2 regions of the Streptomyces sp. SLBN-118 genome follow, and region 2 is predicted to be linked to the other one. Evidence: riboswitches for the same ligand, from Rfam matches in the RefSeq annotation. Region 2 holds a riboswitch; the other holds the start of a gene.
The links. Region 2 has a riboswitch for glycine ahead of gcvT (glycine cleavage system aminomethyltransferase GcvT). Riboswitches for the same ligand answer to the same signal wherever they lie in the genome.
Positions count from the first base shown of each region.

Region 1: linked by a shared signal. The riboswitch ahead of gcvP (aminomethyl-transferring glycine dehydrogenase) and the one ahead of gcvT (glycine cleavage system aminomethyltransferase GcvT) in region 2 are both predicted to bind glycine.

Region 1 is NZ_VFNP01000002.1:1,041,079-1,047,266, forward strand. Features, by position in the region: gene gcvP (aminomethyl-transferring glycine dehydrogenase) at 1-1,841, opposite strand, end outside; glycine riboswitch at 2,016-2,112, opposite strand; gene FBY35_RS23320 (PRC-barrel domain-containing protein) at 2,227-2,607, shown strand; gene FBY35_RS23325 (DNA polymerase IV) at 2,520-4,067, opposite strand; gene FBY35_RS23330 (MerR family transcriptional regulator) at 4,159-4,752, opposite strand; gene FBY35_RS23335 (bifunctional nuclease family protein) at 4,911-5,384, opposite strand; gene FBY35_RS23340 (MerR family transcriptional regulator) at 5,438-6,181, opposite strand.
Region 2 is NZ_VFNP01000001.1:2,340,342-2,346,529, forward strand. Features, by position in the region: gene FBY35_RS10440 (enhanced serine sensitivity protein SseB C-terminal domain-containing protein) at 1-259, opposite strand, end outside; gene FBY35_RS10445 (enhanced serine sensitivity protein SseB) at 344-1,114, opposite strand; gene FBY35_RS10450 (AAA family ATPase) at 1,193-1,855, opposite strand; glycine riboswitch at 2,001-2,096, shown strand; gene gcvT (glycine cleavage system aminomethyltransferase GcvT) at 2,245-3,369, shown strand; gene gcvH (glycine cleavage system protein GcvH) at 3,428-3,802, shown strand; gene glyA (serine hydroxymethyltransferase) at 3,827-5,086, shown strand; gene FBY35_RS10470 (L-serine ammonia-lyase) at 5,212-6,188, shown strand, end outside.

The DNA.
Region 1 (6,188 bases), on a different contig from region 2:
ACGGCGCTGGCGGCGTTGGTGCCGTGCGCGGAGGACGGGATCAGGCAGATGGTGCGCTGCTCGTCGCCGTTGGCGCGGTGGTACGCGCGCACGGCCAGCAGGCCCGCGAGCTCACCCTGCGAACCGGCGTTGGGCTGGATGGACACCGCGTCGTACCCGGTGACCTCGGCGAGGCGCTCCTCCAGCTCATGGATGAGGGTGAGGTATCCGGCGGCCTGCCCGACCGGGGCGAAGGGGTGGATCTGCCCGAATTCGGACCAGGTGACCGGCTCCATCTCGGTGGTCGCGTTCAGCTTCATGGTGCAGGAGCCGAGCGGGATCATGCCGCGGTCCAGCGCGTAGTCCCGGTCCGCGAGCCTGCGCAGGTAGCGCAGCATCGCCGTCTCGGAACGGTGCTCGTGGAAGACGGGGTGCGTGAGGTAGTCGTCCGTCCGCAGCAGGGACTGCGCGAGGGCGTCCGCGGTCGTCTCGTCCAGCGCCTCGATGTCGCCCTCGAGGCCGAAGGCAGCCCAGACCACGTTCAGCTCCGTGCGTCCCGTGGTCTCGTCGCAGGAGATGGAGACGGTGTCGGCGTCGACGAGGTGGAGGTTGACCCCGCCCTCGCGTGCGGCGGCGAGCACATCTGCGGCCTTGCCGGGCACCCGGACGGTGAGCGTGTCGAAGTACGAGCCGTGCACGACCTCGACGCCACCGGCCCGCAGGCCCTCGGCGAGCAGCGTCGCGTAGCGGTGGGTGCGCTGTGCGATCGACCGCAGGCCCTGGGGGCCGTGGTAGACCGCGTACATCCCGGCCATGACAGCGAGGAGCACCTGGGCGGTGCAGATGTTGCTGGTGGCCTTCTCGCGGCGGATGTGCTGCTCACGGGTCTGCAGCGCGAGGCGGTAGGCCTTGTTCCCGTCCGCGTCGACGGAGACGCCGACGAGCCGTCCGGGCAGGCTGCGGGCGAACTTCTCGCGGACGGCCATGTAGCCGGCGTGCGGTCCGCCGAAGCCCATGGGGACGCCGAAACGCTGCGTGGTGCCGACCGCGATGTCGGCGCCCAGTTCGCCGGGCGAGGTGAGCAGGGTCAGTGCCAGCAGGTCGGCTGCGACCGTGACGATCGCTCCGAACTCGTGCGCCTGCTGGATGACGGGCCTGAGGTCACGGACGGCACCGGAGGCGCCCGGGTACTGGAGCAGTACGCCGAAGACGCCGCGCTCGGCGATCTCGGCGGGGATGCCCTCGCTCAGGTCGGCGGTGACGACCTCGACACCGGTGGGCTCGGCGCGGGTCTCGATCACCGCGAGGGTCTGCGGCAGGGCGTCGGCGTCGACCAGGAAGACGCCGTTCTTGACCTTGCCCACACGGCGGGCGAGCGACATGGCCTCGGCAGCGGCCGTGGCCTCGTCGAGCAGCGAAGCACCCGAGGTGGGCAGACCGGTCAGATCGGCGACCATCGTCTGGAAGTTGAGCAGTGCCTCCAGGCGGCCCTGGGAGATCTCCGGCTGGTAAGGCGTGTACGCCGTGTACCAGGCGGGGTTCTCCATGACATTGCGCAGGATGACCGGCGGCGTGAAGGTGCCGTAGTAGCCGAGGCCGATCATCGGCGCCAGCACCTGGTTGCGGTCGGCCAGCGTGCGCAGCTCGGCCACGACGTCGGCCTCGGTGCGCGCACCCGGGAGGTTCAGCGCCTCCGCGCTCTTGATCACATCGGGCACCGCGGCTGCGGTGAGCTCGTCGAGCGAGCCGTACCCCACCTGCGCCAGCATCTTGGCCTGGGCCTCTGCGTCGGGCCCGATGTGGCGCTGTTCGAAGGGAATGCCCTGCTCCAGCTGGGAGAGCGGAATGCGGTTGGCGGTCATTTGGGAGGCCTCCTGGTCTGACACGACCGGCGAGGGGCATCGCGGCGCGGATGCCCGGACGGCCTCCCCCTCTGTCATCTCAACCTGAGAGCTTCACCGGCACGCGGGCGCGCCGACTTTCACCGTCGGTGAGAGCGGATGCCGTCCGACACCCGCCCTGCTTTCCAGAGTGACCTCATCCGTGCGGTACGGGGGCCTGAGAGATTCCGGGGAGGATTTGCTCCTTCGGCGCCGCCGGTGTGTCACCGGTGGACTCTCCCGCACGGGGTCAGCAGCCGCCTGCCAGCGTACCAGCGCGGTCTCGCATCGATCGCTCAAGTGGCCGACAGGTTAGATGTGCACTTTTGTAGTATTTAAACAGCGATTGCGACCTAGTGGAGGGACCGTGCAGACCGACATCGATCCGCGCAGCCTGATCGGCCGCAAGGCGTTCGACCGCAACGGCACCAAGATCGGGACTGTGGACGAGGTGTATCTCGACGATGCGACGGGCGCGCCCGAGTGGGCCGCTGTGCGCACCGGCCTGTTCAGCAGGGACGCTTTTGTCCCGCTGGAGCCCAGCAAGGTGGTCGACGAATCCCTGCACGTCCCGTACGAACGCTCGCTGATCAAGGACGCGCCGGACTTCGGTGTCGGCCGTCACCTCTCCCCGGAGCAGGAGCTGCAGCTCTACCACCACTACGGCCTCGACCTGTCCGAGGCTCCAGAAACGCCCAGTCCGTCGGGGGACAACTCCTTCGGCCGCGTCGCAGGCCAGGAGGACTGACCCGGGCCCTGCCCCTCCTCCTGCTCCTGCTCCTGCTCCTGCTCCCGCTCCCGCTCCCGCTCGGGGAGCGGCACCAGCGGAAGTGGGTCCGAGGGCTCGAGATCGGGGTCGTCGACACGGAACGTGCGGACGCGTCCCGGCGGCGAGCCGGGCTCCTCGAACCGCACAGTGACCCGCCCGATGCCGCTGCCCTGCACCCAGCCCGCCCCGTACTGGGCATGCCGTACATCGTGTCCGGCCGCCCAGTGCCGCTCCGCGTGTGCCACGGGCTCCGCAGCGCCCGCACCGGCCGCATCCCCGCCTCCATGGGCCCCATGGTCGCTCTCCGCCGCTGCTGCTCCCTCATGCGCCGATCCCGCCTGCTCGTCCGCGGCGGCCTGCTCGTCGGCGGCGGCCTGGGCGAACAGGTCCTCCTGCGTGTAGTCGGCGAGCCCGGTAACGCCCACGCCGAGCAGCCGTATCCCGCCCGTCGTGTCCACGGCCTCCAGAAGCCGCCCGGCCGCCTCCCGCACCACCGAGGGATCGTCGGTCGGCCCGCGCAGCGTCTCCGAGCGCGTCAGCGTCGAGAAGTCGTATCGCCGCACCTTCAGCACGATAGTCCGGCCGGAGTGCCCTGAAGCCCGCAGCCGGTGCACACACCGGTCGGCGAGCCGCTCCACCTCGAACCGCACCCGCACGCGGTCATGGAGATCCACATCGAAGGTGTCCTCCACCGACACCGACTTCGTGTCCCGCTCGGCCACCACAGGCCGGTCGTCGTACCCCATGGCCATCCGGAACAGCGAGGTCCCGTGTGCCCTGCCCAGCAGCCGTACGAGCTCGTCCTCGCCCGCCTCCGCCAACTCGGCGACGGTCGTCATACCCGCGCGGCGCAGATGCTCCCCCGTCGCGGGGCCTACGCCGGGCAGCGTCCGCACCGACATCGGCCCGAGCAGCTCACGTTCCGTACCCGGCTCGATGAGCACGAGACCGTCGGGTTTCGCCTCCTCGGAGGCGATTTTGGCCAGCATCTTGGATCCGGCGAGCCCGACGGACGCGGTAAGACCAGTGACGGCGCGGATCTCCGCACGAAGCCGCTCCCCCGTCGCCCTGGCGGACGCGGAGTCCTCGGCGGCCCCGCCCGCCTCCAGGTCCACGAACGCCTCGTCCAGGCTCAGCGGCTCCACCAGCGGTGAGAGCCTGCCCAGCAGCTCCATCACCTGCTCGCTGACCGTGCGGTAGAGCGAGAAGCGCGGCACGAGATACGCGGCATTGGGCGCGAGCCGTCTCGCCTGCGCCATCGGCATTGCGGAATGGACCCCGAAGCGCCGTGCCTCGTAAGAGGCTGTGGCCACGACCCCGCGCGGCCCGAGTCCGCCGACCACCACCGGCTTTCCGCGCAGACTCGGCTTCGCCGCCTGCTCGGCAGCGGCGAAGAAGGCATCCATGTCCAGATGCAGAATCGTCGGCGCGGATCTCACAACTCCGATGCTGCCCTACACCACTGACATCGGCCCCGGCACAGCGGTGCCGCCCGCCGCGCCGCCGGACGGCCGGTTCGGACGGCCCCGCTCAGACGGCCCGGTCGCGTCTGCGCCTGGCCAACTCGTCCGCGGGATTGTTGCCGATCAGCGTCTCGCCGGTGTCGATCCGCTCGCCGTGGAGCTGCGACAGCGCCGCCTCGACATCACGCCAGACCACGCCGACGGCGATCCCGAAAATCCCCTGGCCGCCCTGGAGCAGATCCACGACCTCGTCCGGCGATGAGCATTCGTAGACGGTGGCCCCGTCGCTCATCAGCGTCATGCGCTCCAGGTCCGAGACGCCACGCTCCCGCAGATGCTGTACCGCGGTGCGGATGTTCTGCAGTGCGACGCCGGTGTCCAGGAAACGCTTGACGATCTTGAGGACGACCACATCGCGAAAGCTGTAGAGCCGCTGCGTACCCGATCCGTACGCCGGACGCACGCTCGGTTCGACCAGCCCGGTGCGTGCCCAGTAATCGAGCTGGCGGTAGGTGATGCCCGCCGCCGCACACGCGGTCGGACCCCGGTAGCCGATCGTCTCCCTGGCGTCGGCCGCACTCTCGTGAAGCGGATGCAGCCCGCCCTCCCCCAGACTCCGTCCGGGGACGCCCCCGGCCGTACCGTCGCCGCTGCTTCTCACGCCGACCTCCGTCCTTGACCTGCCGACTCGACGGTAGGCAGTCACCAGGGGTGCGTCAACGATCGCCACGCCGAGTGATAATCACCCTGAGAGTGGTTTCTCGTGCCCGTATCCGGGGAAAGGCTACTCGAATGCGCTGACGCCGACCGTTCGAACGGTCACTGGCTGTTGGTGCCGAAGTCCTCGGGCGAGATCTGATCGAGGAACTCGCGGAACTTCTCCACCTCGTCCTCCTGCTCGTCCGGGATGGCGATTCCCGCGTCGTCGAGGACCCCGTCGCTGCCGTAGATCGGCGTACCCGTGCGCAGGGCCAGCGCTATGGCGTCGGACGGTCTGGCGCTCACCTCGACGCCACTGGCGAACACCAGCTCTGCGTAGAAAACCCCTTCGCGCAGGTCAGTGATGCGCACCTCGGTGAGCTCCTGGCCCACCGCCTCCAGCACATCCTTGAAGAGGTCATGCGTCAGCGGCCTCGCCGGAGCCATGCCCTGCTGGGCAAAGGCAATGGCGGTGGCCTCCCCGGGACCGATCCAGATGGGGAGGTACCGGTCGCCTCCCACTTCACGCAGGAGCACGATCGGTTGGTTCGAGGGCATTTCGACCCGGACACCCACAACGTCGAGCTCGTTCACACAGCAACCCTAGGACGTGCCCGACCGGTTTGGGTAGTCGGGCTCCTCCATGATCAGTGCAGCCGGACCCCGAGAGCGGTCTGTACCAGGGCCGCATGCAGCCGCACGGACAGGGCAGCGAGCTCTTTTGTGGTCGCCTCGGCATGCGCCCTGGTCTGCGGATTACGGTGCCGCCGCAAGGGTGCAACCACCTGCTCGACCAGGCTCGCCTCACGGTCCGCGGCGGCTTTCATCGCCCGCAGATGCCGCGGCTCCAGCCCGAATCTGCCGAGGTCCGCGACCAGCCTGGCCACCGTCACCGACTCGGCGTCGTAGGCGCCGTCCTCGTCCTGCGCCAGCAGGCCGTACGACTCCCACTCGGCGAGGTCGGCCTCGCTCACGTCAGCGGCCGCGAGGAGCTCGGGACGGCCCACCCGTGCGGCCGTCGGCCGGTCGGCACCGGCTTCCCACGCGGCGTCGAGCAGTTCCCGCTGCGGGCTCTGCGCGGGCAGCTGAGCCTGCTCACCGCGCCCCAGGGCGTCGAGATGCTCACGGATGACCTTCAGCGGAAGATAGTGATCCCGCTGCATCCGCAGCACCTGAGCCAGCCGCTCCACGTCCTCGGGACTGAACTTGCGGTACCCGGACGGGGTACGCCGCGGCTCGACCAGCCCCTCGGACTCCAGAAAACGGATCTTGGAGATGGTCACTTCGGGAAACTCGTCGCGCAGCCGGCTGAGCACCGTACCGATGCTCATCAGCCTCTCGCCCGCGGTGGCGGTGCCGTGCCCGGCACCGCCCGTCGGTGTTCGCCGCATGTGCCTT
Region 2 (6,188 bases):
GCGCGCGGTTCCAGCCCGAGGCGGAGAGCTCCTGGGCGGAGGTCACGCACGGCGCGTAGCCGACGCCGTCGACCTCCATGTTCCCGTACTGGGCGTCGGGTGAGCCGGACTGGCCGTGCCAGAGCAGCATCCAGAGCCTGCCGCCCGCCGGGTCGGCGATGGCCTGCAGCAGCGCCTCGTACGCGTCGTAGCGTCCGGGTGTCACCTGGCGCAGCATGTGCTCGACCTGCCCCGCCGCCGCGGTGCCTGACGCACTCACCCTGGGTCCCGCCCCTCTTCGATCGACCAGTCCAGCTTAGACGGCAGCACTGACACCGGCGTGACGCGTACGCATGCCGGACGGCTACGCGTGCTGTCGTTGGTAGAAGGGCCGCACGCGCTCAAGCATCCACTGTCCGACCGGGTCCTGCGCGACATCCAGAAGTACGAGATTGACCGGCCAGGGCACCTGGACCCGGCCCAGCGCCCGGCCGAGGGCGTCCATGGGGGCATTGCGTTCGACGGCCTCCCGGGAGGAGACCTGGACACCGACGAAAAGGGAGGGCGGCTCGCCCTCGACGGATGCGAGCGCGCGGCGGGCGCTCAGGACCACCCCTGAAGACTCGAACTCGCCGGCCGCGGCGGCCAGGAAGTCCACGGGCTCCTCCTGCCAGTCCGGCTCGAAGAGCCTGACCCTGCCGCCGCTCGCGGGGCCGTCCAGGGGCGTGCGGCCGACCCTGCACAGTTCGGCGACGGCGAGCGGGGGCAGCGGGGCACCGACGGTGCCGCCCGGATTGACGGCGATGCCGAGCTGCGGAGGCAGTCCGCGGGCGAACTCGCGGGCGGGGGCCACGGTGAAGGACATATGGCTGCCGACGCAGGCCATGAACTGCTGCTCGGAGCTGAAGACCGGGACGTATGCGGCGCCCTCGATCTCCATCGTGGGCAGATCGAGATTCGGACTGTCGTTGCTGCCGCCGTTGGGCAGCGGCACCCAGACCTGGCTGCGGCCGAGCACCTCGACGAGACGCCCTCCGGCGGATGCGTTGCCGAGGGAGGCAGCGAGCACCTCTTCGAGCTCGTTGGCCGGCCAGCCGCCGTAGGGGTGCGGTTGGGCGTGCTCGGGTGTGTGCATGGCGGTCCTTGTCCCCCGGACGTTGTGCGGTCTGCCCGTCGACGATAACGCGGGCCGGGGGGGCGTTCCCCACCCCGCCTACCGGAAGCCGACCCGTCCCAGCGCCCCCGCCGCGTCGCGGTCGAGCAGGACCGCCGACGCGCAGCCCACCGGCAGCCGCCCGGCCTCCGCGTCCGCGATCAGGCGGCCCACCGCCCGCCGGTGCCGGGCGAAGGCGTATCCGGAGACGCCGCGGCCGCGCTCACGCTGGCCCGCACGCGCGACCTTCGGGCTCACGTCGAGCAGGAGCAGATGCAGCCCGCTCCCCCGGCGCCGCGCCTCGCGGGCCAGCCAGCGCCGCACCCAGGCCTGGGTGCCGCAGTCGTGTACGACGACGCTCTCGCCGGAGCGCAGCGCGCGCCGCAGTCCGGCGTAGTGGGCTAGGCGGACCAGCGGGCGGTAGACGGCGTACGGCAGCAGCCGCGGCATCCGCGCGTCCCACCGGTCGCGGGTGTCCTGCGAGTCGATGCCGCGCCCGGTCGCCGCGCGCCGGATCAGCGTGGACTTTCCGCTGCCGGGCAGGCCGGAGACGACGACCACGTCGCCGACGGCGAAGACCAGACTTCTCGGGCTGCGCCCGGAGCGGTCCCTGAGGTCACGCAGCACGGGCACGGGCGCCCCGAGCAGTCGCCGCGCGGGCAGGGCCGGCCGGGCCGGCACCCCCGCGGTCGTCGCGCAGGCCTCGGACCTCTGCAACGTCATCACCCTCCCCATGTCGGGTTACCCACCCTTGCCCATGAAGTGTAAAGAAACGGTAATGCGGCACAACCGTTTTGCAGTGAGGCCGGGGACCCCACTTCGCCGGAATGCGTGCAATGATGTGCGCGCCAACTGCATACCGGCCGCTTGAATCCACGCGGGAGAGTCCTGGCCACTGTGCGCCGGGCGCCGAAGGAGCAAGTCCCTCCCTTGAATCTCTCAGGCCCCGTACCGCGTGTGATGAGGCAGATCTGAAAAGCGAGCCGCTGTCGAGTGGCTCCACCCAAGGTGCAAGTCGCAACCACCTGTACGTACGGTTGCGACGAACCTCTCAGGTTCCGATGACAGATGGGGAGGATCGTCCTCATCGGCCTGCCCTGGGAGCCACATCTATGTGCAACGCCCCCCGTCTGACTGCCCTCGACGCCCTGCACCGGTCTCTCGGCGCGACCATGACCGACTTCGCGGGCTGGGACATGCCGCTGCGGTACGCCAGTGAGCGCGACGAGCACAATGCCGTCCGTACGAAGGCGGGACTCTTCGACCTCTCCCACATGGGCGAGATCACGGTCACCGGTCCCCGGGCCGCCGATCTGCTCGACTACGCGCTGGTCGGCAACATCGGTTCCGTCGGCGTCGGCCGCGCCCGCTACACGATGATCTGCCGGGAGGACGGCGGCATCGTCGACGATCTGATCGTGTACCGCCTCGGCGAGAGCGAGTACATGGTCGTCGCCAACGCGGGCAACGCGCAGATCGTTCTCGACGCGCTGACCGAGCGCTCCCGCGGCTTCGACGCCGAGGTCCGCGACGACCGCGACGCGTACGCCCTGATCGCTGTCCAGGGCCCCGAGTCCCCCGGCATCCTGAAGTCCCTCACCGACGCCGACCTCGACGGCCTCAAGTACTACGCGGGCCTGCCCGGCACCGTCGCGGGCGTCCCCGCCCTGATCGCCCGCACCGGCTACACCGGTGAGGACGGCTTCGAGCTCTTCGTCGAGCCGCAGTACGCCGAGAAGCTCTGGCAGGCGCTGACCGAGGCCGGTGCCCCGGTCGGTCTGATCCCCTGTGGGCTCTCCTGCCGCGACACCCTGCGCCTGGAGGCGGGCATGCCGCTGTACGGGCATGAGCTGACCACCGCGCTGACCCCGTTCGACGCGGGTCTCGGCCGGGTCGTGAAGTTCGAGAAGACCACCAACGACAGCCGCTTCGTGGGCCGCGAGGCCCTGCAGGCCGCCGCCGAACGCGCCGAGACCGAGCCGCCGCGCAGGCTCGTAGGTCTGATCGCCGAGGGCCGCCGGGTCCCGCGCGCCGGCATGTCCGTCGTCGCCGGCGGCGAGGTGATCGGTGAGGTCACCTCGGGCGCCCCTTCGCCGACCCTGGGCAAGCCGATCGCCATGGCCTACGTGGACCCGGCGCACGCCGCACCGGGCACTCAGGGCGTCGGCGTGGACATCCGCGGTACGCATGAGCCGTACGAGGTTGTCGCGCTGCCGTTCTACAAGCGCCAGAAGTGACCTTCAGCACCACCATGCCCTTCACCAGCACTCCCCCGCGTACAGGAGAATTCAGGCCATGAGCAACCCCCAGCAGCTGCGCTACAGCAAGGAGCACGAGTGGCTGTCGGCCGCCGAGGACGGCGTGTCGACGGTCGGTATCACGGAGCACGCGGCCAACGCGCTCGGCGACGTGGTGTTCGTACAGCTCCCGGAGGTCGGTGACACGGTGACCGCGGGCGAGACCTGCGGCGAGCTGGAGTCGACCAAGTCCGTCAGCGACCTGTACTCCCCGGTCACCGGTGAGGTCGTCGCGGCCAACCAGGACGTCGTGGACGACCCGTCGCTGGTGAACTCCGCCCCCTTCGAGGGTGGCTGGCTGTTCAAGGTGCGCGTCGCGGAGGAGCCGAAGGATCTTCTCTCCGCCGACGAGTACACCCAGTTCTCCGGCTGACCACGAGACCGTAGGGATCGCCTGATGTCGCTTCTCAACACCCCTCTCCACGAGCTGGACCCGGACGTCGCCGCCGCCGTCGACGCCGAGCTCCACCGCCAGCAGTCCACCCTCGAGATGATCGCCTCGGAGAACTTCGCTCCGGTCGCCGTCATGGAGGCCCAGGGCTCCGTCCTCACCAACAAGTACGCCGAGGGCTATCCGGGCCGCCGCTACTACGGCGGCTGCGAGCACGTCGATGTCGTCGAGCAGATCGCCATCGACCGCATCAAGGCCCTGTTCGGCGCCGAGCACGCCAACGTGCAGCCGCACTCGGGCGCCCAGGCGAACGCGGCCGCGATGTTCGCGCTGCTCAAGCCGGGCGACACGATCATGGGCCTGAACCTCGCCCACGGCGGTCACCTGACCCACGGCATGAAGATCAACTTCTCCGGCAAGCTGTACAACGTGGTCGCGTACCACGTCGACGAGCAGACCGGTCAGGTCGACATGGCCGAGGTCGAGCGGCTCGCCAAGGAGTCCAAGCCGAAGCTGATCGTGGCCGGCTGGTCCGCGTACCCGCGTCAGCTGGACTTCGCCGCCTTCCGCCGGATCGCGGACGAGGTCGGCGCGTATCTGATGGTCGACATGGCCCACTTCGCGGGCCTGGTCGCCGCCGGGCTGCACCCCAACCCGGTGCCGCACGCGCATGTCGTCACCACCACCACGCACAAGACCCTCGGCGGTCCGCGTGGCGGTGTGATCCTTTCGACGCAGGAACTCGCCAAGAAGATCAACTCTGCGGTCTTCCCGGGCCAGCAGGGCGGCCCGCTGGAGCACGTCATCGCGGCGAAGGCGGTCTCCTTCAAGGTCGCGGCCTCCGAGGAATTCAAGGAGCGCCAGCAGCGCACGCTGGACGGCGCCCGCATCCTCGCGGAGCGCCTGGTCCAGGACGACGTCACGGAGCACGGCGTCTCCGTCCTGTCGGGCGGCACGGACGTGCACCTGGTGCTGGTCGACCTGCGCAATTCCGAGCTGGACGGCCGGCAGGCCGAGGACCGCCTCCACGAGGTGGGCATCACGGTCAACCGCAACGCCATTCCGAACGACCCCCGGCCGCCGATGGTCACGTCGGGTCTGCGGATCGGCACCCCGGCGCTGGCCACCCGCGGCTTCACGGACGAGGACTTCCGCGAGGTCGCGGACATCATCGCCGAGGCGCTGAAGCCGTCGTACGACACCGAGGCACTGAGCGCACGGGTCTCGGCGCTCGCCGCGAAGCACCCGCTCTACCCCGGTCTGTAACAGCCCGGGTCAAAACAAACGGGGCACCACGCACACTGGTGTGGGCGTGGTGCCCCAAACCACATACCCCATTTCTGCACGACCCCGGCAGACAACGGCGTCTACCAACCCCGCTAGGAGTTCCCGTGGCCATCTCGGTCTTCGACCTGTTCTCGATCGGCATCGGCCCGTCCAGCTCCCATACGGTCGGCCCGATGCGCGCCGCCCGTATGTTCGCGCGGCGCCTCAAGAACGAGGGCCTGCTGGCCCACACCACCGCGATACGGGCCGAGCTCTTCGGCTCGCTCGGGGCGACCGGCCACGGCCACGGCACCCCCAAGGCCGTCCTGCTGGGCCTGGAGGGCAACTCCCCGCGCACCGTCGATGTCGAGACCGCGGACGCCCAGGTCGAGGCCATCCGCAGCAGCGGCAGGCTCAGTCTGCTCGGGGTTCACGAGATCGGCTTCGACTTCGACGAGGACCTGGTGCTGCACCGCCGCAAGGCGCTGCCGTACCACGCCAACGGCATGACGATCTTTGCCTACGACGCCGCGGGCTCCCTGGTCCTGGAGAAGACGTACTACTCGGTCGGCGGCGGTTTCGTGGTCGACGAGGACGCGGTGGGCGAGGACCGGATCGTCCTCGACGACACCGTGCTCAAGTACCCCTTCCGCACCGGCGACGACCTGCTGCGGCTCACCGGGGAGACCGGCCTGTCCATCTCCGCCCTGATGCTGGAGAACGAGAAGGCCTGGCGCTCCGAGGAGGAGATCCGCGAGGGTCTGCTGGAGATCTGGCGGGTCATGCAGGCCTGTGTTGCGCGCGGCATGTCCCGCGAGGGCATCCTTCCCGGCGGCCTCAAGGTCCGCCGCCGCGCGGCCAACTCCGCCCGTCAGCTGCGCGCCGCGGGCGACCCGCTGGCCCACGCCATGGAGTGGATCACGCTCTACGCGATGGCCGTGAACGAGGAGAACGCCGCGGGCGGCCGGGTCGTCACCGCCCCCACCAACGGCGCCGCGGGCATCATCCCGGCCGTGCTGCACTACTACATGAACTTCGTGCCCGGCGCCGACGAGGAGGGCGTGGTCCGTTTCCTGCTCGCCGCGGGCGCGATCGGCATGCT